DNA from 4 places in the Mesorhizobium sp. LNJC394B00 genome. Region 1 is predicted to be linked to each of the others. Evidence: predicted binding sites of a transcription regulator. Region 1 holds the regulator's gene; each other region holds the start of a gene.
What was found. The regulator LexA, encoded in region 1, represses DNA repair genes until DNA is damaged. The targets are predictions, from matches to a motif close to TGTTCNNNNTGTGTTCNG.
Positions count from the first base shown of each region.

Region 2: ssb (single-stranded DNA-binding protein) is a predicted target of LexA. The motif match lies at 3,448-3,465, and genes of this name have one in related genera.
Region 3: X751_RS141080 (helicase-related protein) is a predicted target of LexA. The motif match lies at 4,219-4,236, and genes of this name have one in related genera.
Region 4: X751_RS161330 (sel1 repeat family protein) is a predicted target of LexA. The motif match lies at 4,046-4,063, and genes of this name have one in related genera.

Region 1 covers NZ_AYWH01000004.1:231,433-238,932, reverse strand. Annotated here, with positions in the region: gene arr (NAD(+)--rifampin ADP-ribosyltransferase) at 51-467, shown strand; partial or broken gene X751_RS01000000163910 (ComEC/Rec2 family competence protein) at 579-3,036, shown strand; gene lexA (transcriptional repressor LexA) at 3,030-3,812, opposite strand; gene X751_RS146975 (GntR family transcriptional regulator) at 4,016-4,780, opposite strand; gene kynU (kynureninase) at 4,948-6,195, shown strand; gene kynA (tryptophan 2,3-dioxygenase) at 6,301-7,137, opposite strand; gene X751_RS146990 (AMP-binding protein) at 7,134-7,500, opposite strand, start outside.
Region 2 covers NZ_AYWH01000013.1:44,626-52,125, forward strand. Annotated here, with positions in the region: gene uvrA (excinuclease ABC subunit UvrA) at 1-250, opposite strand, end outside; gene X751_RS02465 (hypothetical protein) at 1,036-1,257, opposite strand; gene X751_RS137345 (ATP-dependent Clp protease proteolytic subunit) at 1,404-2,012, opposite strand; gene X751_RS137340 (SRPBCC domain-containing protein) at 2,042-2,509, opposite strand; gene X751_RS137335 (metalloregulator ArsR/SmtB family transcription factor) at 2,506-2,820, opposite strand; gene X751_RS137330 (hypothetical protein) at 2,954-3,355, shown strand; gene ssb (single-stranded DNA-binding protein) at 3,566-4,102, shown strand; gene X751_RS137320 (DUF2306 domain-containing protein) at 4,140-4,538, shown strand; gene X751_RS137315 (OsmC family protein) at 4,561-4,986, shown strand; gene X751_RS137310 (MarC family protein) at 5,039-5,668, opposite strand; gene X751_RS137305 (VOC family protein) at 5,775-6,152, opposite strand; gene X751_RS137300 (hypothetical protein) at 6,186-6,722, opposite strand; gene X751_RS137295 (AraC family transcriptional regulator) at 6,810-7,500, shown strand, end outside.
Region 3 covers NZ_AYWH01000008.1:14,785-22,284, forward strand. Annotated here, with positions in the region: gene X751_RS141085 (RNA-binding S4 domain-containing protein) at 95-481, opposite strand; gene X751_RS141080 (helicase-related protein) at 557-4,063, opposite strand; gene phbB (acetoacetyl-CoA reductase) at 4,757-5,482, opposite strand; gene X751_RS141070 (acetyl-CoA C-acetyltransferase) at 5,612-6,796, opposite strand; gene phaR (polyhydroxyalkanoate synthesis repressor PhaR) at 7,099-7,500, shown strand, end outside.
Region 4 covers NZ_AYWH01000001.1:441,369-448,868, forward strand. Annotated here, with positions in the region: gene X751_RS161350 (endonuclease/exonuclease/phosphatase family protein) at 1-915, opposite strand, end outside; gene X751_RS161345 (AMP nucleosidase) at 1,067-2,527, opposite strand; gene X751_RS161340 (hypothetical protein) at 2,806-3,000, opposite strand; gene X751_RS1000000167395 (hypothetical protein) at 3,052-3,282, shown strand; gene X751_RS161335 (DUF2147 domain-containing protein) at 3,419-3,760, opposite strand; gene X751_RS161330 (sel1 repeat family protein) at 4,197-4,463, shown strand; gene X751_RS161325 (ABC transporter substrate-binding protein) at 4,850-5,971, shown strand; gene X751_RS161320 (acetyl/propionyl/methylcrotonyl-CoA carboxylase subunit alpha) at 6,038-7,500, opposite strand, start outside.

The DNA of each region.
Region 1 (7,500 bases):
TGCAGGTCGGTCTCGCCACGAAGGAGGCATGATTGAAAGAAGGACTACCGATGACCGAAAACGCCGACCATACGGAGGGTGATCCGTTCTACCATGGTACCCGGGCGGATTTGAAACCCGGGGATCTGCTGAGCGTCGGCCACCCTTCCAATTTCAGAGGTAAACCACTGTCATGGATCTATTTCACCCAGACACTGGAAGCCGCCATCTGGGGAGCAGAGCTTGCAACGGGTGACGGTCGTCAAAGGATTTACATCGTAAAGCCGACGGGGTTTTTTATGGATGACCCTAACCTGACCGACAAAAAATTTCCCGGTAATCCGACGAAATCCTACCGCTCCCGTGATCCGTTGCTCATCCAGGGTGAACTCGGTGAATGGCAGGGTCATACACCGGAACAATTGAAGGCAATGCACGATGGGCTTGCTCGCGTGAGAGCGGAGGGCCAGGATATGATTGAGGATTGAGCGTCCTTGCCAGGTGATGGTCGATTCCGGCGCGGTGGACGTGATCACGCGGACTTTCGCGCTTTGCGCGTTCATGTAGCATAGGGGTCTGGGGCGCAAGGGGCAGACCCGATGGCTGGACGTGGCCGGGGCACGAAGGAAGGCGAAGGCGCCGAGGCAAGCGTCAGCGAACGCTCGCTGTTTGCCGATAGTCCCTATGCCGAGCCGCTGCCCCTCGCGCTGCCTGAGCCGCATCCCGGCGTCGCGCCTGCGCTGCCCGGTCACGCGTTGCCGGCGCAAGTCACAGCGCCCGGATCTATCGCCCGTCTGCGCAGACGGCTTCGCCGTCCGTCATGGCCCGCGCTCCGCCGCAGCCTTGCCGTGGCCGCCAACACGGAGCTCGACCGGGGCGTCGCCTTCCTGCTGGTGCCGGTTTTCCTGGCGGCCGGCGTCATCATTTATTTCTCGCTGGCCGGCGAGCCCGGCTTTGCGCAGCCAATCGCCATTGTGGTGCTGGCGACATGTTGCGCCCTCGCCACGCGATCGCGGCCGAGGACGCATCTGTTCTGCATGGCCGCGATGCTGTGCGCGCTCGGCGTCGTCGCCGCCAAAGTCGAGACTTGGCGCGCCGGAACGCAGATGCTCGGCTCCGAGATTCAGACACGGCTGACCGGCCGCGTCGTCAGTCTCGAACAGATGGAAAGCGGCCGCATCAGGCTGACGCTCGATGTGGTTTCGACCGCTTACCCCGAGCTGCGCTACGCCCCGGAGCGGGTCAGGCTCTCGGCGCGGACCGTTCCCGCCGATATGACCGCCGGCTCCCTGATCACCGGCTATGCCAGGCTGTTGCCGCCGACCGGTCCGGTGCGGCCGGAGAGCTACGATTTCTCCTTCGACAGCTATTTCACCGGTTTCGGCGGCAGCGGCTTCTTTCTCGGCAATCCGAAAACCATTGCTACGCAGGGACCGCCGCCGCTGACCGCGCGGCTCTCCTCGGCAATCGAGAACGCGCGCGAAAACATTGCCGACCATATCAGGGGCAAAATCGGCGGCGCCGAAGGCGAGATTGCCGCGGCGTTGATTGTCGGGGTGCGCGCCGGCATCCCGGACGAGGTCAACGAAGCGATGCGGCGCACCGGCATCTACCACATCATCTCCATCTCCGGCCTGCACATGGCGCTGGTTGCCGGCACCATCATGGTGTTGCTGCGTGGCGCCTTTGCGCTGTTTCCCGATTTCTCTTCGCGCCGCCCAGTCAAGAAATATGCAGCAGTGGCAGCACTCGTCTCCATCGCCGCCTATCTCGTCATTTCAGGCGTCGTGGTTGCCGCCGAGCGCAGCTTCATCATGCTGGCGGTCATGCTTGTCGCCGTGCTGTTTGATCGCGCCGCACTCACCATGCGCAATCTGGCGATCTCCGCCATTGCCGTCATCCTGGTGTCGCCGCACGAGGTGGTCGGTCCCAGCTTCCAGATGTCGTTTGCTGCCACCGCCGCCCTTGTCGGCGCCTATGCCGGCTGGGCCGATTACCGCGCCGACAAGGTGAGAACGCCGCCGGCAAAGCGCTCCTTCGTCGGCTTCCTGTCGCGAAAATTCGCGCTGGCCATGGGCAGCCTCGCCATGACCTCGATCATCGCCGGCAGTGCAACCTTGCTGTTCGCCATCTGGCATTTTCAGCGTGTGTCGCCGCTCAGCCTGATCGCCAATCTGGCCGTGATGCCGATTGTTTCGTTGATCGTCATGCCTTTTGCCGTGCTCAGCGCACTGGCGATGCCGTTCGGCGCCGACGGGCCGTTCCTCTATGTGATGGGCAAGGGTCTGATGGCGATGATCGCTATATCGGCCTGGATTTCCGAGCGCTCGCCGGTCGACGCCGTCGGGCTGATCTCCATCCGCTCGGTGCTGTTGGTGGCGGTCGCCCTCGTCATCGCCACCATGGCCACCACCTGGCTCAGGTTGGCGGCCGTGCCTTTCGCGCTGGCCGGCCTGTTGACGGTAGCCGCAGGTGCTTACGCCCGACGTGCTCATATCCGAGGATGCGCATCTGGTGGCCATGCCGATCGGTGGCGGCGAACTCGCCCTCAACCGCGAACGCTCCAACGAATTCACCACGGACAATTGGAAACGGGCGCTGCGGGCCGAAACCATTATCCCACCTGAGATTTTCGAGGCAACAGATACGCGGTTCGATCTCGATCCGCTCGATCTGCCGCCCGGCTCGCCCTTCTATTGCACCGGCGATCTCTGTATCGCCCGGCACCCTTCCGGAGCCATTGTGGCGCTTGCGAAAGACCGCAAGACGGCGCGGCCGGCCTGTGCCTTCGCGAGCCTGATCGTCATCGATGACGCCACCGCCTACAATCCGTGCCGCGACCCGCTGGTGCTGGTCGTGACGAAGAAACAGCTGGCCCGCGACGGCAGCGCCGCCGTCTTCTTCGATCCGCAATCGGCAGCTGCAGCGCCAACCATCCGCTTCGCCGTCGACAAGCCGTATCGCCCCTGGCACGAGCAACGCCGCTTCTCCCGCGAAGCGCGCGGCCTGCCGCCTTACAACCAGCGTGAAAAGTACAAACCCAAGCCGGCTCAGTAGCGCCGGATCAATCCGACAAGCTTGCCCTGCACCTTCACCCTGTCCGGTCCAAAAATGCGGGTCTCGTAGGCCGGGTTGGCGGCTTCCAGGGCGATCGAGGCGCCCTTGCGGCGGAAGCGTTTCAGGGTCGCTTCCTCATCGTCGACCAACGCCACCACGATCTCGCCGGGGCTGGCTGTGTCGGCATTGCGGATGATGACCGTGTCGCCATCGAAAATGCCGGCCTCGATCATCGAATCGCCCTTGACCTCGAGCGCGTAGTGTTCGCCGCCCATGATCATATCGGGCGGCACCGAGATCGAATGGGTCTGATGCTGGATGGCGTCGATCGGCACGCCGGCGGCGATGCGTCCCATAACCGGGATTGAAATCGCGGAAACGGCATCGTCATTGCCGGCCGACATCGAACGCGACGGCGAGCCCGGCTTGATCTGGCGGCCGAGACCGCCTTGGCCCATCGCGCCTTGTCCTTGGCCGCCTTGCCCTTGGCCGGTTTGACCAAGACTGCCCTGAATCACGCTCGGCGAAAACTTCCTCGCCGCATTGAGGCCTGGTGCGATCGAGTCGGGCAGCCGCAGCACTTCCAGCGCGCGCGCCCGGTTCGGCAGCCGGCGAATGAAACCGCGCTCCTCAAGCGCCGTGATCAGGCGGTGGATGCCGGACTTGGAGGCGAGGTCGAGCGCTTCCTTCATCTCGTCGAAGGACGGCGGGATTCCGCTCTCCTTCAGGCGTTCATGGATGAACATCAGAAGCTCATGTTGTTTGCGCGTCAGCATCGCGGCCCCCAAGGGTTCTGAAATCAGAATCAGAAAAAACAAACCCAGAACAAACACTATCTGTTCCAGTTGTGTTCCGCAACCTTTTAAAGTTTAATGAATGTGTTGACGTTTTGTTCAGCGTAACGTTCGGCGCTGCGGGCGCCGCCTGCGCCCATTTGCCGGCAACGGGTGAAACGAAGCCAAAGTGCCCTGCGCGTCGGCTACGACCGCCGCTTCCTTTTCGGACGGGGCTGCGCAGCATCCGCGCCGGGTTCGCTCTGGGCATAGACCTGCAGCGTGTAGCCGATGTGAGCGGTCATCAGAGTTTTCGCACGTTCGACGTCGCGATCGAGGGCCGCTTCCATCAGGGCGGTATGGTGTTCGATCGCCACGGCGTCGCGCAGGGCCGCCACGGCCTTCCGGTGTCCATCCGTGCGGCCGGCGGCGGCGCGCAGCGTCGGGGCCAGACCCAGAAAGCGGTGATGGCGATGCAATTGGTCGGAAATCGTCGCATTGAAGCGCAGCAGCCAGCTGGATGTCGCGGCACTGAGCAGCGCCGCATGGAAGGCATCGTGTTTTTCGTACCACGCGTCGACCGCATCATCCGATGGATCGTCGAGAACAGACCCGCACCGTGAGAGACGATAGTGGGCGGCAACGACCGCGTCTTCCCACTCACGGTCGCCCTCCTCGATCGATTCCACCAGCAGGGGCAGTTCGACCACCAGCCGCGCACGCGCCAAATCCTCGAGCTCCGCCCGAGAGACGGGAGCGACCGCAAACCCGCGGTTGCTGATGGCGGTCACAAGCCGTTCCGCCTCCAGCCGCGACAGCGCCTCGCGCAACGGCGTCCAGCCGATGCCGTAGGTGTTGCGCAGCGTGCTCAGCTTCAACGGCGCGGCAGGCGCCAGCCGGGTCGCAAGAATATCGCGCCTGAGCAGGCGATAGGCCGCTTCCGTCTTCGAGGTCTGCTCGTCACCCAGCATCGTGATCCATCAGACATAAACGCTCGGCGGATCATTATATATCAAAGCCTTTCAATGGGTGAATTATATATAATGTTTGACAGTTCAAGGGCGACCACTCAAGATCGCCGGCATGTTTGGGCGGCAGGCTCCGCCGCGCGCGTTTGTCCATGGAGGGGCGCCGGATCATGAGCACGACACCCGATCTCGCTACAATCGAAGCAATGGATGCCGCCGATCCGCTGCGCTCCATGCGCGAACGCTTTGTCTTGCCGCAAGGCGTGATTTATCTCGACGGCAATTCCCTGGGCGCCGCGTCAGCGGTCGTCTTCAGCGAACTGCAGCAGGCCGCCACGCAGGAATGGGCGCACGACCTCATTCGCGCCTGGAACACCGCCGGCTGGTTCAACATGCCGGTGGAACTCGGAGATCAGCTCGGGCGACTGATCGGCGCGGCTGATGGGCAGACGGTGGTCTGCGACACAACCTCGATCAACGTCTACAAGCTGCTGCACGCAGCGCTCGGCATGCGGCCGGATCGGTCGGTCATCGTTGCCGAGGGCGACAGTTTCCCGACCGACCTCTACATGGCCGAAGGCGTCGCCTCGACCCGGCCGGGAACGCGGCTGCGGCTGGAGGGCGTCGACGCGGCGGCAATCGAGGAGCTGATCGACGACAGCGTTGCCGTCATCCTGGTCAACCACGTCAACTACAAATCCGGCCAGTTGCGCGACATGACGGCGCTGACGCGCAAGGCACATGACGCCGGCGCGCTGATCATCTGGGATCTCTGCCACACGGCCGGCGCCTTGCCGGTCGAACTTGACCGTGCCAATGCCGATTTCGCCGTCGGCTGCACCTACAAATACCTCAATGGCGGCCCGGGCTCGCCGGCCTTCATCTACGCGGCTGAGCGCCACCATGGTGATATCAGCCAGCCGCTCAGCGGCTGGTGGGGGCATGCGCGGCCGTTTGCCTTCGAGCAGGGCTTTGCCGTCGGCAGCGGCATCCGCCGCTTCCTGTGCGGAACGCAGCCGGTGCTGTCGATGCGGGCGCTCAAGGGCGCGCTCGATATCTGGAACGACGTCGACATGGCGGCGGTGCGCAGAAAAAGCATCGCACTGACCGACCTGTTTATCCAGCTCGTCGAAGCCAGATGCGGCGCCTACCGGCTTGAACTGGAAAGTCCTCGCGACGGCAGCCAGCGCGGCAGCCAGGTGTCGTTCCTCCACCCGCATGGCTATCAGGTGATGCGGGCGCTGATCGAGCGCGGCGTGATCGGCGATTTTCGGGCGCCGTCGACCATCCGTTTCGGCTTCACGCCGCTCTATGTCGGTTATGGCGATGTCTGGCAGGCGGTCGAAGCGCTGGAGGATATTTTGCGCACCGGCGCCTGGCAGGACGCCCGCTTCGCGGTGAAGACCGCGGTTACGTGAGAAACTAGAGCAATTTCAGGAAAAGTGTGAAGCGGTTTTCCGTCCGACATTGCGTCAATCAAAGAGCTAGAGCATTTCGCCGTTTCCGTTAAACGGTGAAATGCTCTAGAGCCGGGTGCGGACCGTCCAGAGCTCCGGAAACAGCACGACCTCCAGCATCTTCTTCAGATAGGAGGCGCCTGAGGTGCCGCCGGTGCCGCGCTTCAAGCCGATGATGCGCTCGACCGTTGTGACGTGGTTGAAGCGCCAGCGGCGGAAGTAATCCTCGAAGTCGACCAGCTTCTCGGCCAGTTCGTAGAGCATCCAGTAGCGCTGCGGGTCGCGGTAGACGGTTTGCCAGGCAGCCAGCACGTCTTCGTTCTCACCGCGCGTCTCGCGCCAGTCCGTGCGCCCGGCATCGGCGCCGATGTCGAAGCCATTGCGCGCCAAAAGCAGAAGCGCCTCGTCGTACAGCGACGGCGTGGCCAGGATCGCTTCCAGCCTGTCCGTAAGATCGCGCCGGTGCTTGTGCGGCCCGAGCATGGCTAGGTTGCGGTTGCCGGCCATGAACTCGATGGCGCGGTACTGCCAGGACTGGAAGCCCGAGGATTGGCCGAGCGCGTCGCGAAACTCGGTGTATTCGCTGGGCGTCATCGTGCGCAGCACGTCCCAGGCATTGTTGAGCTGCTCGAAGATGCGCGCGACACGCGACAGCATCTTGAAGCTCGGTTCGAGGCGGTCGGCGCGGATCGAGCGGATCGCGGCGCCGATCTCGTGGAGGGCCAGTTTCATCCACAATTCGGATGTCTGATGCTGGATGATGAACAGCATCTCGTCATGGGCAGAAGACAGCGGCGCCTGCGCATCGAGCACCTTGTCCAGCTGCAGATAGTCGCTGTAGGACATCCGCTCCTTGAAAGACATCTGCGCGCCATCGGACGCCGGATCGTGCGGCTGGCTCAATTGCTCTTCTCCGCGCGCAACCGGAAGCGCTGGATCTTGCCGGTCTGGGTTTTGGGCAAGGCGTCGATGAACTTCACCGAACGCGGATATTTGTAGGGCGCGATCGTTGCCTTGACGTGGTCCTGCAGGCGTTTGACGGTCAATGCGTCCGGCGAAACACCTTGCACAAGCACGATATGCGCCTCGACGATCTGGCCGCGTTCACCGTCCTCGGCGCCGGTCACCGCGCATTCGGCGACGTCGGGATGCGAGAGCAGCGCCGCTTCGACCTCGGGGCCGGCGATGTTGTAGCCGGCGCTGACGATCATGTCGTCGGAACGCGCGGCGAAGTGGAAGAAGCCATCCTCGTCCTGCGTGAACGTA
Region 2 (7,500 bases), on a different contig from region 1:
GCGACAGGCCGTCGATCTGGTCGACATCCGGCTTCTGCATCATTTCGAGGAACTGGCGCGCATAAGCCGACAGGCTCTCGACGTAACGGCGCTGGCCCTCGGCATAGATGGTGTCGAAAGCAAGCGACGATTTGCCGGAGCCCGACAGGCCGGTCATGACGATCAGGCTGTCACGCGGCAGGTCGAGATCGACATTCTTCAGGTTGTGTTCGCGTGCCCCGCGAATGGAAAGGTATTTATGGTCGGCCATCGCCGGTCGCCGCCTCAGGTCTGGTGTCAGTGGGATCGGCGGGTTTTCCCGGCCATTCCCTATGTAGGTATTTTTGCCGCCAAGTCGAGAGACGCCACACTTCTCGACCAAAGCCGTTTAACCGTCTTTCGCGCGAACGGGCAAGCGGAAAGAACAAAGACCGAACACGCTCCTGACAAAGCTGTGTGCAGAAACTGACAAGGGTGTTTCAGAAACTGACCCTGACGTAAGCTCCCGACGATCACATTTTCCGTAACCGGCTATTCAAGGTTGACGTCGTCGAATCGGGGGCGCACTCTGCCGGAGTCAACGGAGCCGGCCGTCTTTGATGGCCTCGCCGCCCATAGCGGCCTGCGAGACGCCGCAGGTTTTTGCGATTTGTGCTTCGGATTGACACCAGTCGCAACGGACATAGGAGCGGAGCATGACGCCACCGGATAGTCCCTTGAGGCTCCACCTGCTAGTGGAGCCGCGGCGGGCATAAGTGCCAGGTAGTTTCAAGGCATTGGAGTGTATGCGTCCCAACGAACGCATCGCGTCAGTCCAACAAACCACCAGACAAACCGTGACCTGCCGAATCCCACAAAAATCAGAGACGGCTAGTCGGATCGTCGGCTGAATGCCGCGAAGCATCCGAAATCAAAGTCGGTATAACACTACCGGCAGTTTGGATTTGAAATCCAAAAAAAGCCCCGACCGTTTGCGGAAGCAACGGCGGGGCTGTTCGTTTGCGAGGAAGTCGTCGACGCAGGCTTTCTCTCCCGTATAGTAGCTGGGAGAAGGGGCTACCGGCGCGGCGGCTTGATCCCACCCGTGCCGACATCGACAGTGATGCTGCCGGAAATCTTGACATCGGTGTCGCCGATCTTGAACGTGCCGTTCTCGCCGGCAGGCAGCGCGTCGTCCGGCTCCGGCCGCGGCGCGGGCTTGGCGATGCGGTAGTCGCCGGTCACGCCGGGCAGGGCGCCTTTCCGCGACGTGCTGGTGCTGCCCCCGGCAAAGGCCATGCTCGATGTCGCCGCCGTGATGGCAATGGCTATGGTCAGTCTGTTCAGGTGGTAGCGCATGGCAAGACTATAGTGCCGCGCTCAAGGCGAGGCCAGACCAGCGGCGTTGAAATTGAGGGAACACCGGCCTGCATTCGATACGGTGATCAAGCCGCTGCCTGCTTGCGAGTGTCGAAGACGTGGTCGACGAGGCCCCAGTCCTTGGCCTCCTTCGCGGTCATGAAGAAATCGCGGTCAAGCGTGCGTTCGACCTCTTCGTGGGTGCGGCCGCAATGGTGAGCGTAGAGGTCGGCCATGTGCCGCTTGGTGCGCAAAATGCCTTCGGCATGGCGCTGGATGTCGGAGGCCTGGCCCTGGAAGCCGCCCAGAGGCTGGTGCAGCACGATGCTGGCATTGGGCAGCGCGATGCGCCGCCCCGGCGTTCCCGCCATCAGCAGGAAGGAGGCCATCGACGCGGCAAAGCCCATGCACACGGTCGACACCGGGCAGCTGACATATTGCATCGTGTCGTAGATGGCGAAGCCGCTGGTCACCACGCCGCCCGGCGAGTTGATGTAGAGCGAGATCTCCTTGTCGGGATTGTCCGATTCCAGCGACAGGAGCTGGGCGCAGACCAGCGCCGACATGCCGTCATTGATCTCGCCATTCACGAAGATGATGCGCTCGCGCAGCAGCCGCGAGAAAATGTCGAAGGCACGTTCGCCGCGGCTCGATTGCTCGATCACCATCGGCACCAGATTGGCAAAGCCGCTCATCTCATTGTCTCCGTTTTGATTTTTCCGGGTCAGGCAGCGCGCAGCAACAGGCGTGGCGCGTTGGCGGCGACAGGCGGTTTGGGCTTGTATGCGCGCAGCCAGAGCCGGCAGCCGGCGCCGGCCATCGCGACCGCAGGCGTCAGGACAAACCCGTCATGGACGATGCGCAGATGCGTGCCGCCGGAAACGGTGCGGGCGAGTGTGAAGGTGACGATGCTCTCCAGCTCCTCGCGGTCGGCGTCGCCGGAACGCTCGCGCCAGGAATAGCGCAGCAGGCGCCCCGGCTCGGCATCGAGCACTTCGCACTCGATCGGCTTCTCAGGCCCGGCAAAGGCAAAGCGGCTGCCGGTTTCCGGATTGATGTCGTTCGGCATCATCCATTCCGCCAAGAGGTCCGGCACGGTCAGTGCCCGCCACACTTTTTCCGGTGCGTCCGGCAGATCGCATTCGAAGGCGAGGGCATCCTTGGCGGTCTGCGTCTGCTTTTCGTCGGTCATTGGTCCATGTCCTTCAAAACGGCCTTCAGTCTTTCGATGCGCTCCGGCCAGAATGCGCGGTAGCGTTCGATCCAGCCGAGCAGCGGCTCGAGCCCTTGCGGATCGGCGCGATAGTAGGCGTTGCGGCCGGCGCGTCTTTCGCTGACCAGGCCTGCGCCGCGCAGCACGGCAAGGTGCTGCGACACCGCCGGCTGCGACACGCTCATGCCGGTGCGCAACTCCGACACGCTCATCTCGCCGGAAGTCAGCCGCTCGTAGACGGCGCGTCGCGTCGGGTCGGCCAGGGCGCGAAAAATCTCTGCTTCGATCATGGCAAAAGCATAAGTCGATACTTATCGATTTGGCAAGGGGTGTTTTGAATGCCGCGTATTGATTGGATCCTGCCGGGCCTCTAAGCCGTGGGGAACAAGATGGGCCGATCATCGCGAGGCAGGAGTAGTATTTATGAATTCCAACGTCGATCTTTCGTCCGCCGAGAACCTCAACGAGGCTCTGAGGCTCTATCGCCGCCTCGTCCTCGGTATAGGAGCGATCGCCGTCATCGGTTTCGTGGCCGTGATCTTGTTGGCCAAGCTGGGTACGGCGCTATCGCCGCCATACGGGATTTACATCTTCGGCGAAGGATTGGGGACCTGGGGCCTGATCGCGGTGGTAGCGGCGCTCGTCGCTCAGGTGTGGTGGCACGGGCGCGCGATCGGGAAATTGCTGAATGACCCGGCTCTGAAATCTGAACCTGCAGTCGGGCTGATGTCGGCGCCAACCGTGATCGCACAGCGCGCCCATGGCATGGGCATGGAGTGGAGCGGCTTTTTCGGTCCGTTGCGACCAGCTAAAAAACGGCGCTGACGACACCGCTTCTCGCCCCTGCGTGTCAGCTAAATCCACGCGCCCGCGTCCGCGATTGCTGCCATTCCTTGACAATCCGTGGTTAACAGTATAGGAACGAAAAGGGAACAAAAACCTTGTGGGAAAAGCCAGCCGCGGCAAGCCAGGATTGTCCGCGGCCTGTAAGGTGAACGACTTGAAATTTGGTTCGGATGAGCGCGGAGAAGTGTCATGGCGGGTAGCGTCAACAAGGTCATTCTGGTCGGTAACCTCGGCGCGGACCCTGAAATCCGCCGCCTGAATTCTGGTGACCCGGTCGTCAACATCCGCATCGCCACGTCGGAAAGCTGGCGCGACAAGAACTCCGGCGAGCGCAAGGAAAAGACCGAATGGCACAACGTGGTCATTTTCAATGACCAGATCGCCAAGGTCGCCGAGCAGTACCTGAAGAAGGGCATGAAGGTTTACGTCGAAGGCCAGCTGCAGACACGCAAATGGCAGGATCAGACCGGCGCCGACAAGTATACGACCGAAGTCGTGTTGCAGAAATTCCGCGGCGAGCTGCAGATGCTCGATTCTCGCGGCGAGGGCGGCGGTCAGGTCGGCAACTATGCCGCCGGCGGCGGCAGCGCGAGCCGTGGCTCGGATTTCGGCCAGTCTGGCCCCAATGAGAGCTTCAACCGCGGCGGCAACAGCGGTGGCGGCGGTTCCAAGGGCGGCGGTGGCGGCGGCTCGTCGCGCGAACTGGACGACGAAATCCCGTTCTGAGCTGACGGTAGTCAGCGATATCTGAGGAGAGGGCGCGATGTCGCTCGGACCGCTTCTATCGGCGCGCCCTCCCATTCCATGGCACGCCTTCGCGGCCCTTGCCGCGCTGGCCATTGGCGCTACGCAACTGGCGCTGCCGAAACGCACGACGCGTCATCGTGTCGTCGGCTATGCCTGGGCGGCGCTGATGCTGGTCGTCGCCATCTCCAGTTTCTGGATCCAGCAGATACGCCTCGTCGGTCCGTTCAGCCCGATCCATCTCTTGTCGATTTTAGTGTTGATCGCCGTGCCGCTGGCGGTCTGGCACGCGCATATGCATCGGGTCGCCAAACATCGCAGGGTCATGATATCGCTGTATGTTTTCGCCCTGATCGGCGCCGGCGTGTTCACGCTGCTGCCGGGGCGGATCATGCACACGGTCGTCTTCGGCCAGTGACGCTTTCTGAAGGAAGATTGCCGTGAAAGCACGGATCAAATGGGTCGAGGAGCGCACCTTCGTCGGCGAGTCCGGCAGCGGCCACAAGGTTGTGCTGGGAACCGCCTCCGGGCCGGAAGGCAAGACGCCGGGTCCGAGCCCGATGGAACTGGTGCTGATCGGCACCGGCGGCTGCTCGGCCTATGATGTCGTCCACATCCTCGAAAAAGGCCGCGAGGCGATCGAGGACTGTGTTGTCGAACTCGACGCCGACCGGGCCGAAACCGACCCCAAAGTCTTCACCCGCATCCACATGCATTTCATCGTCACGGGCCACGCGCTGTCGCGCGACAAGGTCCAGCGCGCCATCAACCTGTCGATCGAGAAATACTGCTCGGCCTCGGCCATGCTGGCCAAGACGGCTGTCATCACCCACGATTTCGAGGTCGTCGATACGGCGGTGGAGTAGGGAGCAGGGAGCAGGGAGCAGGGAGCAGGGAGCAGGGAGCAGGGGCTGCCGTTCACCCCGCCATCAGCGCCTTGATCCCATCCGCGACGAACTGAACCGCAAGCGCGGCCAGGATGACGCCGAGCAGGCGGGTGAGGATCGAGCGGCCGGTCTGGCCGAGGATGCGGTCGATGCGCTCCGACAGCACGAACACCAGATAGGTGATGGCAAGGCAGACGAAGATGATGCCGACCAGCGCCGCTTGTGCTGCAAAACCCTGAAACGAGCCCGACAGTAGCACGGTCGCCGAAATCGCACCGGGGCCGGCGATCAGCGGGATCGCCAGCGGGAAGGCCGCGATGTTGTGGATCATGTCCTTGGTGATGGCAACGTCGCCGATCTTCTCCTTGCGGTCCTGGCGGCGCTCAAACACCATTTCGAACGCGATGAAGAACAGCAAAAACCCGCCGGCGACGCGGAAAGCCGGCAGCGTGATGCCGAACACCGACAGGATGGACGCCCCGGCCACCGCAAACAGCGCCATCACCAGGAAGCCGATGATCGAGGCGCGCACCGAAACCTGCTGACGTTCCTCGCGGTTCATGCCGCGTGTCACCGCGAGGAAGAGCGGCGCGAGACCTGGCGGGTCGATGGTCACCAGAATGGTGACGAAGGCGTTGAACAAGCTGTCGAAACTCGGCATCGCTGACCCCTCCCGCCGGGCCGGACCCCTGCGCCACGATAGTGGTAGAGCAAAGCCTGGCCGGTGGGAACCGTCCGAGATGCCGATACCGGAGACGCCGGCTATGTTAGGCGGCAGCGTTGAAATAGGCCTCCAGACGGTAGCCGTCGGGATCGACGATGAAGGCAGCGTAATAGTCCTCGCCATAGTCGGCGCGCAGGCCCGGCGCGCCATTGTCGCTGCCGCCTGCACGCAAGGCGGCGGCATGGAAGGCGACGACACTCTGCCTCGTCGGCGCGGCAAAGCAGAAATGCAGACCGGACTTCTCGTCCGATGACACTGGCCGCGCCGCATCGTTCACCCACAGCGCCACGGTTTGCGCACCATAACCCAGTGAGCCTGGCGACTGGCTGAGGCAGGAATAACCGAGCGGCTTTAGCGCGGCATCGTAGAAGGGCTTCGAAACGTTGGTGTCGCGGACGCCGATCGAGACATGGTCAAGCATGTTTTTTCACCTTTTTTGCAATATGTTGCGTCATCAGTCCTGGGCGACGCGGCGCGCCAGGAACTCGACTTCGAGACGCCATGTCTTGCCATCGTCGTGCGAACGCTCGCCGAGCCAGCGGAAGCTGTCCTTGGTGATGCGCGAAAAGCTCCAGCGGACCGAGGAACCAGTGCCGTCGGCGCCGACCTGCACAATCGTGTCGCCTTCGGCGCGACCAAGCTGGCGGCTGTAGTATTGGTTTCGCGGGTCGCTCCAGAAGATGTGCCAGGCATCCGAGCCGGGATCATAGGCCCGCAGCGTTGTGCCATAGAAAGTCCATTTGCCGAGCGAGGGCGAGGGGCCGGCATCCCGCGCGGGCAGGATCCATACATCCTGGATCGCCCTGCCTTCTAGGACCCAGCCGAAATGCACCTCGCCGCGTCCGGTGAGAACCGTGCCGTCCTCGAGATGGCGCGTGGCCTCGAATGTCCAGGCGCCGACGAAGCGGCCGTAGAGATCCAGCTTTTCAGCCAGGCCGGGATTGGGGCCGTCGCTGTGGAGCGCTTCGGCAAAGGAGGATGTACCGATCATACTTGCTGCCTTCGTTATGTCAGGAGGCTGCAAGCGATAGGCCCCGGCAGGGTGTCGCGCTTGGGAAAAATTGCTATCTTTCAAGCCATGACGACGAGCCAACAAAACCTGGCATCGGGGCAGGGTTGGTATGTCTGTGACGTGCTGTGCACGGCCGGCGCCGGCGACCGCCCGTTCGAGGAGGCGCACGACACCTTCTGCGTTGCCGCTGTCACCAGCGGCACCTTCCGCTACCGCACCAGGCAAGGCGCCGCCATGCTGGCGCCGGGCGCGATCCTGCTCGGCAATGTCGGCGCCTGCTATGAATGCGGGCATGAGCATGGCGCCGGCGACCGTTGCCTGTCCTTCCACTTCGCTCCGGCCTATCTCGACCGCATCGCCAGCGACGTGCCCGGCGCGAGCAAGCTCGCCTTCGGCGTGCCGCATATGCCGCCCTTGCCGGCGCTGGCATCGCTGCTGGCCGAGGCGGAAGCGGCGCGCGAGATGGTCGACATCGACGCCTTTGAAGAGCTTGGCCTGCGAATTGCGGGCGCAGCACTGGCAGTTGCCGGCGCAGCACTGCCTGTGGCCAGCGATGCGGTGCCTGGCGTTCGACCGCCGAGCCGCCGCGACCAGAAACGGGTTGCCGAGGCGGTGCGGCAGATCGAGCTCAATGCCGACAGGCCGGTCTCGCTTTCCGAGCTTGCCTGCGCGACGGCGACCAGCCCGTATCATTTCCTGCGCACCTTCCGGCAGGTCGCCGGCATGACGCCCTATCAGTTTCTGCTGAGAACCCGGC
Region 3 (7,500 bases), on a different contig from region 1:
TTGCCTGCCGCTTGCAAGGGCAGCCATTGCAGGCGGGGCCCGCGTGTCCGGAATGAAATTCCAGACCGCCGGCATGGCGCAGACGGCCAAGGCTTCAGTCTTCGCCGAACAGCCGGTCGGTTTGCCTGCGCTCTTTCTTGGTCGGCCGGCCGCTGCCGGCGTCGCGCAGCGCCGGAATGGCATCGGCAACAGCCTCGCCTTTTGGGACCGGCGGCGGGGACATGTCCTCGTAGAGCGTGCGCGCTTCCTCGGCCGGACCGCGCCGCACGCCGGTGCCAAGCACCTTCCAAATGAAAATACGGCGCTCGTGCGTAATGGTCAAAACGTCGCCAGGCTTGACCAGATCGGAGGCCTGCGCTGCTTTGTCGCTGTTGATGCGGACGCGTCCCGCGACAACCAGCTTGGCCGCCAGCGAGCGCGATTTTATCGCGCGCGAAAAGAACAGCCACTTGTCGATGCGCTGACGACCTTCAGCAACCATCGCAGCGAGTTATTTCTTGTTGGAGCATGATCTTGTCCGAAAACCGGTTCCACTTTTCGGGATCATGCTCAGAGCTTACTTCTTCAGCTGGTCGCGCAAGGCGGCGAGCTTGGCGAAGGGCGAGTCCGGATCGAAGCGCACCGGCCGTTCTTCGCGTGGGTTGGCCTGGAAGGCCGGCTTGGCGCCTTGCGGTCCGCCTTTGCCTTCCGGCCTGCCGCCTTTCCAGTCAGGCCGGCCCTCGCGCGGACGCTCGCCTTGCGGCTTGCCGTCGCGGCGCTGTTCGCCCTCGGCCTGCGGCTTGGGCTTGAACTTCGAACGGTCGAAACGTGGCTTGGCGGCACCGTCGCGCTGGTCGCGCCGGCCCTGATAGGCCGGCCGCTCGCCCGTTGCCGGCTGTCCGCCGGCAGCGTCGGCCGGCGCATCGGCGCGGGCAGCCTGGCCGTTACGCGGGCGATTGTCCCGGCCTTGACGATGGCGCGGGCGCTGCTCGAAACGACCCTGCCGCCACAGCAAGATGGGCTTTGGCGCTTCGGCCTCGGGGACAGGCTCAGCGCTTCCACCCTCCCCCTCGTGGGGAGGGTCGGCGCGCAGCGCCGGGGTGGGGGCAGCGCCGGCGTCGGCGGTTGCGCCTGCATCGGCTACGCGGTCTGCACTATCGGTTTCGTCAGCGCTGTCACCCCCACCCGCGTCGCTTCGCGCCGCGACCTCCCCCATCGAGGGGGAGGTAAAAGCGTCGGCGCTTTCGGTGACAGTGTCGTCAGCCTCTGCAACGGCCGGAGCGTGTTCTTGCGCTGCAGGCTCTGCAGTTGTTTCGTCGATGGCTGGGACCTCGGCGGTAGCTTCAACGGCCGCAGCTGGCTCCGAACCCTCGGCAGGCGCTTCCGGCTGAGCGTCTGCAACAGCCTCCGATGCGACTTCGGCAACGGGCTCCTCAGCCGCAACCTCAGTGGCGGAAGCCGCATCCGGCTCCGAACTGTCGGTCGGCGCTTCAGCGACAGCTTCGCCTGCAGCGGCTTCCGCCGTCTGGGCCTGCTCGGCCTTCGCTGCCGCTTCCGCCAGCTTTGCCGCCGCGGCTTCGCGCGCGGCATTGTCCTGCGCTTCCAGCCGCGCCTTCACCTCTGCGGGCGGCTTCGGCTCGGCGCGATAGCCGAGACCTTTCAGGATCTCTTCCATGTCGTCGGCGGTGGCGCCGAGGATGGACATCATCGGCGGCGTCACCATGAAGGACTGGCCGTCATAAGCGCCGTCGGGGCGCTGTCCCAGACCGGGCTTCCAGTTGGTCGCAGGCCGGATCAGGTCGGCCAGCCGTTCCAGAATGTCGATGCGCACGGCGCGGCGCCCGAGATTGCGGTAGCCGGCGAGCCTGTAGAAGCTCTTGTCGAAGGCCGGGTCGATGACCACCGATGTGCGGCCGGAGGCCAGCGCGTGCACCACGTCGCCAAAGCCGGGCTTGTCCTTGCCGTCGTTCTTCAGCGCCCACAACAGCGTAATCAGTCCGGCGGGCGCCGGCTTGATCAGCGCCGGCACGAAGACGTGGTAGGCGCCGAAGCGCACACCGAGCCGGCGCAAGGCGGCGCGACCCTCCTGGTCGAGCGACTTCATTTCCTCGGCGATGTCGCGGCGGTTGATGAGGCCGAAATGCTCGACGAGCTGGAAGGCGATGCCACGGCCGATGCCGGCGATCTGCTCGGCATTCTTCAAGTCGACCAGCGGCTTCAGCAAGGATTCGATCTGGAAATTGACGAAACGCTCGGCGCGCGCGGCGACCTTGTCTCGGGCGGGGCCGGTCAACTGCTCGTCGGCCAAAAGCACCAGGCGCGGCTTCAGCGCGTCCTCGCCGGCAACCAGCGTGCCGATCGGCGCGCCGATCCAGCGCAGCGTGCCGTCGGAGCCGAGCGCAAGGTCGCCATTGGCGCAGGCGCCGAAGCGTTCGGCACGCGCCTCGAACTCGGCGGCCAGCGCTTTTTGCGCTGCCGTACGCACGGCCTTGGCGTCTTCGCCGCCGGCGCTCTGGTCGGCGGTGAAGCGGAACCCTTGCAACTCGCCGACATGATGGCCTTCGACAAGGACGGTTCCGGTAGGACTGATTTCGGCTTCAGGCATTGTATTTTCTCTAAGGCGCCGCATGAGGACGGAAGTCCTGCGGTCTACAAACCGTTTCGTCAACCGCTCATGCAGCGCATCCGACAATCTGTCTTCGATTTCGCGCGTCTTTTCCCGCCAGTGTGCCTGATCGGCCAGCCAGCCCGGCCGGTTGGACACGAATGTCCAGGTGCGGATCTGCGCAATGCGGTGCGACAGCGTGTCGATGTCCCCCTCGGTCGTATCGGCGCGGCGCACCTGCTCGGCCATGTAGTTCTCGTCGACATGGCCGTGTTTGGCGAGGTCGGTGTAGATAGAAGCGATCAGGTCGGAGTGCTGGGCCGGCGCGATCTTGCGGTAGTCCGGCAACGCGCAGGCTTCCCACAGCAGCGCGACGCGCTTGGCATTGGTAGCCAGCGCGCGGATGTCCTCGTCGCGGGAGAGATGTTCGAGCGCCTGCGCATCGACCGCCGGCAGCGCGCGCGTCAGGCCTTCGACCGGCGCGTTGGCCTCGATCGAGCGCTTCAGCGCGTCGAGGCTGGCGAAGTCGAAATGCGCGGTGCGCCATTGCAGCACCTTCACCGGATCGAACTCGTGCCCCTCGATGCGCTTGACCAGTTCCTCGTCCAGCGGATCGACCTGGCCGGTGACGCCGAAGGTGCCGTCGCGCAGATGCCGGCCGGCGCGGCCGGCGATCTGGCCGAGCTCGGCCGCCGTCAGGTTGCGGTACTGGTAGCCGTCGAATTTGCGGTTCTGGGCGAAGGCGACATGATCGAGATCAAGGTTGAGCCCCATGCCGATGGCGTCGGTGGCGACGAGATAGTCGACGTCCCCTGCCTGGAACATTGCCACCTGGGCATTGCGGGTGCGGGGCGACAGCGCGCCTAGCACGACCGCCGCTCCTCCTTGCTGGCGGCGGATCAGCTCAGCGATGGCATAGACCTCGTCGGCGGAGAAAGCGACGATCGCCGTACGCCGCGGCAGGCGGGTCAATTTCTTCGAACCGGCATAGGCCAGGTGCGACAGGCGAGGGCGCGTCACCACCGAGACGCCTCTCAGCAGCTTTTGCAGGATGCCATGCATGGTGGCCGCGCCGAGCAGCAGCGTTTCCTGGCGCCCGCGCAGGTGCAGGATTCGGTCGGTGAAGATATGGCCGCGCTCGAGGTCGCCGGCGAGCTGCACCTCGTCGATGGCGACGAAGGCAACGTCGGTCTCGCGCGGCATGGCTTCGACGGTGCAGACCGAATATTTCGCGCCGGGCGGCTGGATTTTTTCCTCGCCGGTGATGAGCGCCACCTTGTGGGCGCCGACCTTTTCGCAGACGCGGGCATAGACCTCGCGCGCCAGAAGGCGGAGCGGCAGGCCGATAATGCCGCTCTCATGCGCCACCATGCGCTCGATGGCGAGATGGGTCTTGCCGGTGTTGGTCGGACCCAGCACGGCAGTCACGTCGCGGCCCGACAGGATCAGCGGCTCGGTGTGTTTCGGCTGGATGTTCATCGGCCTGGAGATGAGGCTTTCTGCATCGTGTTGTCGGGAGCGCGCCTCGCGTGGCGCGTATGACAGGCGACACATAGGGATTTCAGGCGCGAAGCGAAAGCGGAATGTTCCGGCCGGCAATCCCACGGTTCGTCTTTGAGGTCTCAATTAACAGTTGGAACGAGTCTGGAACGAATCGGCGACGAATCAGTGACTCCGGCAGATTCAGCTTTTGTTCACGGCTACATGTGGATTTTGCGAGGCTGAGTCTCACCATATGCTGAATCGCGGAAACTGGCCCGATTCCTGCAAGGCGACCATTGGCGTTAACCTTTGCCGGCGGGGCATCGTCGTGATCCGATACGCCTCGGCCAACATTATGAAATTGTTGAATTTTCTTAATCGGCCTTAACCATTTGCCGGTGATTTTCGGCGTTGGTCGTTAACGTTGCGCTCAAAGCCGGAACGAATCGGCGATCAATCAGCGATGGCGGGATTTTCCTGGTTTGTTCACCCCAACATGTTGTGTTATCCACAGCTTGTCCACCGAGAATTCACAGCTTGCGAACCGGGTTTTGCACAGGGCGCCTGGAAATCGTTAATCTTTGCGTGCCGGAACGGGTCAATGTCTAGCGCGCAGCCCGGAACATCGCCGGCCGGCGATGAAAAAACGGGCCATAAGCCGGCCCGTCCTACCGGGCGAAATGCTGTCGTTCAGGCGAAATACTGGCCGCCATTGGCTGTGATGGTCGAGCCGGTGATGAAACCGGCGTCCTCAGAGGCGAGGAAGACGACGCAACGCGCGATCTCTTCCGGTTCGCCGAGGCGGCCGACCGGGATCTGCGGAATGATGCGTTCATTCAGCACCTTCTCGTCGATCGCCTTGACCATCTCGGTGGCGATGTAGCCGGGGCAGATGACATTGACTGTGATGCCCGCGCGCGCGCCCTCCTGCGCCAGCGCCTTCGAGAAGCCGATGTCGCCGGCCTTTGCGGCGGAATAGTTGACCTGGCCGGCCTGGCCTTTCTGGCCGTTGATGGAGGAAATGGTGATGACGCGGCCGAATTTGCGGTCGCGCATGCCGCCCCACAGCGGATGCGTCATGTTGAAGACCCCAGACAGATTGGTGTCGATGACTTCCTTCCACTGCTCGCGCGTCAGCTTGTGGAACATGGCGTCGCGGGTAATGCCGGCATTGTTGACCAGCACCGAGACCGGGCCGAGATCGGCCTCGACCTGTTTGATTCCGGCGGCACAGGCGTCGTAGTCGGCGACCGACCATTTGTAGGCCTTGATGCCGGTTTGTGCGCTGAACTTCCCCGCTGCCTCGTCATTGCCGGCATAGTTGGCTGCAACGGTGTAACCGGCATTCTTCAGGCCGATCGATATGGCGGCGCCGATGCCGCGCGATCCACCGGTGACGAGCGCTACTTTGGTCATTGAAAGTTCTTCCTCCCTTTGGTCGGAAGAAGGGAATAGGGAGTAGGGAATAGCGAGTAGGGATCGATATCCCGCCGCGCTGCTCCTTCTTCCCCATTCACTACTCCCTATTCACTACTCACTTCTCTTTCACAGCGCTTCCACGCACAGAGCCACGCCCATGCCGCCGCCGATGCAGAGCGTGGCGAGGCCCTTCTTGGCGCCGCGGCGGCGCATCTCGAAAACCAGCGTGTTGAAGACGCGGGCGCCCGACGCGCCGATCGGATGGCCGATGGCGATGGCGCCGCCATTGACGTTGACGATCGACGTATCCCAGCCCATGCCCTTGTTGACGGCGCAGGCCTGCGCGGCGAAGGCTTCATTGGCCTCGACAAGGTCGAGGTCCTTGACCGACCAGCCGGCCTTCTCGAGCGCCCGCTTCGAGGCGGGAATAGGTCCGGTGCCCATGATCGCCGGATCGACGCCGGCCGTCGCCCAGGATGCGATGCGCACCAGCGGGGTGATGCCGCGCCTTGTGGCTTCAGCCTCGCTCATCAGCAGCGCGCCGGCGGCGCCGTCATTGATGCCCGACGCGTTGGCGGCGGTCACGGTGCCGTCCTTGTCGAAAGCCGGCTTCAGCTTGGACATGGCGTCGATGGTGGCGCCGTGGCGGATGTACTCGTCCTGGTCGACGACAGTGTCGCCTTTCCTGCCCTTGATCGTGAAGGCGACGATCTCGTCCTTGAACTTGCCGGCCTTCTGCGCGGCCTCGGCCTTGTTTTGCGAGGCCAGCGCAAACTGGTCCTGGTCGTCGCGGGTGATCTGGAACTGGCGGGCGACGTTCTCGGCGGTGTTGCCCATGTGGTAGCCGTTGAAGGCGTCCCACAACCCGTCCTTGATCATGGTGTCGATCATCTTGTAGTCGCCCATCTTGACGCCGGCGCGCAGGTGCTCGGCGTGCGGCGACAGCGACATCGATTCCTGGCCGCCGGCGATGATCACAGTGGCGTCGCCGGCGGCGATCTGCTGCATGCCGAGCGCGATGGCGCGCAGGCCAGAGCCGCAAACCTGGTTGAGCCCCCAGGCGGTGGTCTCCTTGGGCAGGCCGGCATTGATCGACGCCTGGCGGGCGGGGTTCTGGCCCTGCGCGGCTGTCAGCACCTGGCCGAGAATGACCTCGTCGACTTCACCCGGCTCGACGCCGGCGCGCGCCAAAAGCTCCCTGATGACGACGGCGCCAAGTTCATGCGCCGGGGTGGCGGCGAAGGCGCCGTTGAAAGAGCCGACAGCCGTGCGTGCGGCGCTGGCAACGACGATTGAATTGGAAGCGGACATTTTTCTCTCCAGACTTCGAGGTGTCGTGTTCTTGGGGGCTTGTTGGGACTTTTCTTGCCCGTTCCACACCCCAAGTCAAACCGGAAATGGGCATGCCGGCCAAGCGCCGCAAGCAGGGCGTGAGCGGCCGGCGGGATCGCCCAACCTTTGCTGCGCAGCATAATTGGCCGGCCATGCAGCAATAAATGATGCCGCACTGCACAAAGCGCTTGGAATTATAGAGCTTTTGCGCATATCCTTAAAAATGGCGCAATCGTTACCGGCGGCTTACTCAGGCGCGCCGGTGTCCCGGGAGGATGCTGATGGCCGCGAAAGACGACCCTATCATTATCAAGAAATATGCCAATCGCCGGCTCTACAACACCGGCACCAGCACCTATGTCACGCTCGAGGATCTGGCCGAGATGGTCAAGAAGGGCGAGGAGTTCACCGTCCAGGACGCCAAGACCGGTGACGACATTACCCATCCGGTGCTGACGCAGATCATCTTCGAACTGGAGAACAAGGATGGGCAGAACATGCTGCCGATCCCGTTCCTGCGCCAGTTGATCGCTTTCTATGGCGACCAGATGCAGCAGATCGTGCCGAGCTTCCTCGAACAGTCGATGATGGCCTTCTCCAAGGAACAGGAGCGGTTCCGCGAGCAGATGAAGGGCGCGATCGGCAAGTCGCCGCTGGATGTGATGAAGATCGCCACGCCGATC
Region 4 (7,500 bases), on a different contig from region 1:
TTCCACCATCACCGGCAGATGGTCGGAGCCGGTCTCGTCCATCTGCGTCGACGACAGGATGGTCACCCCGCCCTTCGAAAACACCTGGTCGATCGGCAGGCCCGCATAGCGCCGCAGGAAATCGGGCAGGGTCCGGTGGATCCAGGTCGGTCCGGCCGACGGCATCACGGTCAGTCCGCCGAGCGAGGCAACGCGCCGTACCGCGGCGCTCCACGGCACGGCATTGCAGTCGCCGGCCATGATCGCCGTCTCGCCGAGCGAGGTGAGCGTCTCGGTCAACTCGCCGATCTGCCAGTATTGTTCCTTCGGCCACGGCCAGCTCAAATGGATCGCCGCGACATCGACCGGAGTGCCGCCGAAATCGACGGTGGCGGCCGCCATCGCGCCGCGCGGTTCGCAATGCGGCTCGGTGCCGGCCGCAAAGGGTCGCCGGGACAAAAGCGCCACGCCCCACACGCCCTCGGGATGGGCGCACAGGATGCGATAGGGATAGGCGTTCTGGATATAGCCGAGTTCGGTCGCCCACATGGCCGATACTTCGTCGAGCGTGATCACGTCTGGGTTGGTCCTGGCGATCAGCGAAAGAACCTTCTTGGGTGTCGGATTGTTGAAACGCAGGTTCATCTGCAGCAGCCGGTAGACCGGTTCGTTGCCGGGCGCGGCGTCATTGGCGGCCTGCACCGGCCACAGGCGCGGCAAGGTGCTCAACGTGCTGGCGAAGGCGGCCACGGCCAGCAGCAGGCCCACGCCCGCCTGCAGGCGAAACGAGGTGGCGAGCAGCGGCAGCGCAATCAGCCCCATCAGCACGGCAAAATGGATGCGGAAATGGGCGAAGGAATCGAAGGCCGGATGCAGTGCGCCAAAGAACCCGGCTACAAGCGCGGCCGAGAGGCCGAGCATTGCCAGGAACGCCATTGAAGCCATCATCTTTCGCACGCGTGCCATCAGACCGGGTTTGCCCATAGACCGGGTAATACATTGCCGAGGTATCAGGCCTTTATCGGCTGAAATGCGGCCCAATCAAGATGACGAAACGCCTCGCGGCAAACATTTACGGCAAGCCGGTCTACTGAAAGGCCGTCTCCGAAAAGCTTCTCAGCTTGCGCGAATGCAACCGTTCCATCGGCATTTCCGCCAGCTTCTCCATCGCCTTGATGCCGATGGTCAGATGCTGCGCCACTTGCCGCTTGTAGAATTCGGTCGCCATGCCGGGCAGCTTCAACTCGCCATGCAGCGGCTTGTCGGAGACGCAAAGCAGCGTGCCGTAGGGCACGCGGAAGCGGAAGCCATTGGCGGCGATCGTGGCCGATTCCATATCGAGCGCTATGGCGCGCGACTGCGACAGCCGCTGCACCGGTCCGCGCTGGTCGCGCAGTTCCCAGTTGCGGTTGTCGATGGTGGCGACGGTGCCGGTGCGCATGATGCGCTTGAGATCGTAACCGGAAAGTCCGGTGACTTCGGCGACCGCCTCCTGCAGCGCCACCTGGATCTCGGCCAGCGGCGGTATCGGCACCCACACCGGCAGGTCGTCGTCCAGCACATGGTCTTCCCGGACATAGGCATGCGCCAGCACATAGTCGCCCAGCGCCTGCGTGTTGCGCAGGCCGGCGCAATGGCCGAGCATCAGCCAGGCATGTGGCCGCAGCACCGCGACATGGTCGGTGATCGTCTTGGCGTTGGACGGGCCGACGCCGATGTTGACCATGGTGATGCCGCCATGGTTCGGCTTCTTCAGATGATAGGCTGGCATCTGAGGCAGGCGCGGCGCCGCCACGCCTTCGCTGGGCGCGTTTTGCCCTGCCTTGGTGATGACATTGCCCGGTTCGACGAATTCGGTATAGCCGTGGCCGCCTTCAGCCATCTGGGCCCGCGCGCGGGCGACGAACTCGTCGATGTAGAATTGGTAGTTGGTGAACAGCACGAAGTTCTGGAAATGCTGCGGGCTGGTCGCCGTGTAGTGCGTCATGCGGTGCAGCGAATAGTCGATGCGCTGCGCCGTGAACGGCGCCAGCGGCCTTGGTTCGCCGAACGCGACCTCGAAGGTGCCGTTGGCGATCTGGTCGTCGGTGCCGTCGAGATCCGGCACGTCGAACAGGTCGCGGATCGGCCGTTTGATGCGGTCGGCGGCGGCGCCATCGACATGGGTTCCTTCAAGGAACGCGAAATGCAGCGGGATCGGCGTGGTCGATTCCGAAACCGTTACCGGCACACCGTGATTGCGCATGATCAGGCGAAGCTGCTCTACGAGATAGCGTTCGAACAGCACCGGCTGGGTGATGGTGGTCGAGAAATGCCCGGGGGTCGGCATGTGGCCGTAAGCCTGGCGCGAGTCGATCTGGGTGAACGAATTGGTGGTGACGCCGATCTCCGGGTAGAAGGCGCGGTAGCGCTTGCTTTCGTCGCCGCCGGCGGCAAGCGTGGCAAAGGAGTCGCGCAGAAACTTGGTGTTGCGGTCGTAGAGCACCTGCAAGGCGGCCACGGCCTTTTTGGCGTCGTCGAAGCTCTGCTTGCCGAAAGGCTCCGGCATGACGACCGATTCGATAGCTTGTGGGTAGATTCGCTTTTCCATGGCTCAATATAGAGACTTGAGGCCGCACTTGGGAGGGGAGGATGGCCGCCAAGTGGTCGATTTATTCGTCCACGCCCAAGGTGTGCTGAGATTCAGGTAAGGCTGAGCCGGAGTCGAGGACGGGCGCGAAGCGACCAAACTGGTTGGCTTCGAGAACCGGAGCGGAGCGTACTCGAAGTATGTGAGCACCAAAGGCCGCCACTTGCAGGCCGGCATCACCTTAATACCGGCACACCTTACCCGCGCTGCAGACTGACCAGCAAGACAAAGCCGACGCCATGCCTCTTCGTCGCCGGCGCGTCGATCGTCGTGTCGGCATTGGCCCGCATCATCGGCATGGCCAGGACCGGCGCCGACAGCACGACCAGAACGAGCGCCGCCCGCGGCAGGAGCCGAAGGGTCTGGAGGGCGTTGATGGCGATGCGGTTCATGGCTTTTGCTTTTCTGTTTGGATCTATGTCTTTGTCGTCTCAGGGGCGAAAATGGTTCATGCAATCGAATTGGCAGGAACTGGCTGCATCCCAGGAACGGGCCGGGCGGCCGGCTTCGGCCACGAGGATGGCGAAGAGCATCCCGAACAGGCTCATCAACAGGCAGACGATGGTGAAGCGGCGAGCGAGCATTTGCGTAGTGTCTCCTTGAACACGCCATCAAAATGCCCTGATGCGACTGAACCGGCGCTGATGCCGACGTTCATCTGCGGTTCAAAGTGATTGACGAGGTCTTAGAGAGAGCGTCGGTTCGGGTTTGCGCCGCCGCAAACGGCACGGTCGTCGCTATGGCGCGGACCGTCCTGCAAAAGAAAACGGGGCCTGTGAAGGCCCCGTTGGTCAGGTCAAAGCAGCTAGATCAGAGCTTGTGCCAGGTCTGGCTCTTGCAGATCAGCCCGCCGAGCACGCAGCCGCTCATTTTGAGCGAGGTGCCCGACAGTGTTGCCTTGCCCGAGTAGGTCTTGTCGTTTGCCGGATCGGTGATGTTGCCGGCATATTTGTTGGCCCCGGCCGCCTTGAGCGAACCGATGGTCTTCCCAGCATATTTGCCGGTCTTCAGGGTGATGGAGAATGAACCGCTGCCGCCGATAACTGCTGTGTCGCCGGCTTGTGTCTTCCAGTTGCCTTCGATCGGATCGGCCCAAGCCGCACCAGCCATCATCACGGCGGCCGCCAGGGCCAAGCTCACTTTGAGAAACATATCTGTCCTCCCTGGTTTAGATGGGGCAGCCGCCTCTCTGCCCCTTACGCAAACGTAAGCTAATCCAGCTCCCGGCAAAACAAAAGCGTGCCGCGACGGAAGGTTTCGCAATTTTCATGCAGGGTCGGGAGAGTGCAGCCCGTGGAAATAAACGATCGAGGCGTTGGCTTTGGTTCGCGTGGTTAGCAGAGTGTTGATCGGCGCCTTGCAAATTTTCGTCAAATCGGTCGAGAAACGGCGGGATTGCTGACTTTGTATCCTTAACGAATTTCCGCGTTTACCTCTTGTTTTAGCTTTGTTTTCTCCAAATTAAGCACGCCATTTAACGACGGATTCAAGGCTCGGCCTCATTCTCGGAAGCATCGAAAGAGCGGCTCCCCAGGGAACACCGGGGGACAGAAGAGGCCCGCTCTCGGGAGCCAGACAGGGGACTAAAATGGCACGTTTTGAAATGCTTGAAGCCGGCTTCGGCGCCATGGGGGCAACTGCCCAGGCCGACATTCTTTTCGAACTGGGCATGATGTATGCGACCGGCCGCGATTGCGAGACCGATGTCGTTGCCGCCCACAAATGGTTCAACATCGCCGCCATCAAGGGCTCGGTCCGCGCCGCGGAACTGCGCTCGGAACTGTCGGCCGCAATGTCCAAGGTCGAGATCGCCAAGGCGCTGCGCGAAGCCCGCGAATGGATGACGATGCACTGAGATCGCGAGCAGATTATCGCAGGCAGATTATCGAAAACAGGGAAGCCCCGGGATCAAGACCGCAAAGACGGTCGGAACCGGTGAAACGACAAGGCCGCGACAAGACGGCCGACCATGAAAGAACAAGAACGCGGCAGGCCGGCACGGTCCAGTCGTGCACAATGGGGACGGCGGGCAGGTTTTCGTGGCGCGGGGGCGCATGGGGACTGCTACGAGCAAAAAGCCACGACCGGCCGGAACAGGCTGGCGTGGCTTTTTGCGTTGATGAGGCCCAATCGAGCGGCGCCGATGCGCCTAGACAGGCCCAATGAAGGATGAAATTGTCCCGCCTTCGGAAAGAAGCGCGGCCAGAGCGGCTGCGCGAGTGTGGGAGGAGTTCTATCACCATGAAAAAAACGGGTATTTTGAGCGCGGCCGTATTTGGCCTGATGATGAGCGCGCCGGTTGCCTTTGCCGATGACATCACCATTTCGGTGGTCGGCCCGATGACCGGACAGCTCGCCACGATCGGCGATCAGTTCAAGCAGGGCGCAACGGCAGCCGCCGATGCGATCAACGCCGCCGGCGGTGTCAACGGCTCGATGATCAAGCTCGACATCGAGGACGACCAGTGCGATCCCAAGCAGGCGGTTTCGGTGGCCAACCGGATCGTTGCCAACAGCGTCAAGTTTATTGACGGCCATGCCTGTTCAGGTTCGAGCATCCCGGCTTCCGCCGTCTACGCCGAGGCCGGCGCGCTGATGATGAGCCCGGCCTCTTCAAATCCCGAGCTGACCGATGCCGCCGCCAAGGCCGGCTGGCCGACGATCATGCGTCTCTATACGCGTGACGACGCGCAGGGCGCCTTCATCGGCCCGTGGATCGCCAAGAAATATGCCGGCAAGAATGTCGTTATCCTGCATGACAAGAGCGCCTACGGTCAGGGCGTTGCCGATGCCGTGAAGGCGACGATGAATGCCGGTGGCCTCAAGGAGATCGACTATGAAGGCATCAATGCCGGCGAGAAGGATTATTCGGCTCTCGTCACCAAGCTGAAGGACCTCAAGGCCGACGTTGTCTATTTCGGCGGCTATCACCCGGAAGCCGGGCTTATCCTGCGTCAGTCGGCCGAGCAGAGCGTCAAGTTCCAGCTGATCATGCCGGACTCGATCGCCTCGCCGGAATTCTGGCAGGTCGCCGGCCCCGCCGGTGAAGGCACCCTGTTCGTCTTCCCGTCGGACCCGCAGGCCAAGCCGGAAGCCAAGGAGGCCATCGCCAAGATCAAGGCGGGCGGCTTCGTGCCGGAAGGCTTTACGCTGTTCTCCTACGCCGTCGTTCAGGCGTTTGCAGAGGGCGTCAAGCGCGCCGGAACGGACGATCCGGTCAAGGTAGCCGAAGCGCTGAAGAACGGCACGCCTTTCAGCACCGTGGTCGGCGACGTGACCTTTGATGAGAAGGGCGATCTGAAGAACGCCAGCTACGACATCAACCAGTGGCATGACGGCAAATACGCGCCAATCGCGCAGTAATCGTCCGCGTACTCAAGGAAATGGCCGGGCTTGTCCTGGCCATTTTTCGTTCAAGCCTCCAGCCGGCTATGCAGCCTCTTCAACGAAGCGCACCAGCACCGTTCCGTCGGTGACCTGCGCGCCCTCGGTGGCGATTTCCGCGATCACGCCGTCATGGCTGGCCGCGATCGTGTGCTCCATCTTCATCGCTTCCAGGATCAGTAGCGGCTGGCCCTTGATCACCCTTTCGCCCTTTGCCGCGCGCACCAGCTTGACCACGCCTGGCATCGGCGCGCGCAGGCTGCCGGAAGCGGCGGCCGCCTCGTCGGTGCGCGCCAGCGGATCCGGGACGAAGAAACTGTAGCCGACCGCGCCTTCGAAGACGGTGACGTGGCCTGGCCAGCGGGCAAGGCGAGGGGCGGCGCGAAGATCATGCGAATTGACGCTGTCATAGGGCGCGTCCAGCGCCACCTCGAAGCGCCCGTCCGGCCGCACTGAAACACGCGCCAGTATATCGTCCTCGCCATGGCGCAGGCGCGTGCGGCGCGCAACGCTGTGGAAATGCGCATAGCCGGCAAGCGACGACCACGGATCGTTCGACGGCGGCAAGGCACCGGCGCCCGCCGCGGCAAGGGCCGCCGCGGCAACGATCTCGCTGCTCGGCAGGGCGACCGCGGTCAGCGCTTCCTGATGCCTGCCGATCAGGCCGGTATCGACATCACCGGCCGAAAAATCGGCGTCCGCGGCAAGTGCCGCGAGAAACGCGGTGTTGACGGTCGAGCCGGCAATCTCGGTCTGCGACAACGCAGTCCCGAGCGCATCGAGTGCCGCCTGCCTGTCCTTGGCGTGGACGACCAGCTTGGCGATCATCGGATCGTAGAAGGGCGAGATCGCATCGCCGGCCCGCACGCCGGTCTCGATGCGCATGCTGGCGCCTTCGGGCGCGTTGTCGGGAAACGCCAGGTGATGCAGCGTGCCGGTCGCCGGCAGAAACCCTTTCGCCGCGTCCTCGGCATAGATGCGCGCCTCGAAGGCGTGGCCGGAAAGCGTGATTTCGCTCTGCGTCTTCGGCAGCTTTTCGCCGGCGGCTACCCGCAACTGCCACTCGACCAGGTCGGTGCCGGTGACCATTTCGGTGACGGGATGCTCGACCTGCAGGCGGGTGTTCATTTCCATGAACCAGAAGCGGTCGGCCTTCAGCCCTTGCGAGGCATCGACGATGAATTCGATGGTGCCGGCGCCGGAATAGCTGATCGCCTTGGCGGCCTTGACCGCCGCTTCCGTCATCGCCTCGCGCAGCGCCAGCGTCATGCCGGGCGCCGGCGCTTCCTCGATCACCTTTTGGTGGCGGCGCTGCGCCGAGCAGTCGCGCTCGTAGAGATGCACGGCATTGCCAAAATTGTCGCCGAACACCTGGACCTCGATGTGGCGCGGCTTGTCGACGTATTTTTCGACCAGCACGCGATCGTCGCCGAACGCGGCCTTGGCCTCGCGCCGTGCGCCTGACAGCGCTTCCGAAAAATCTTCGGGATGTTCGACGCAGCGCATGC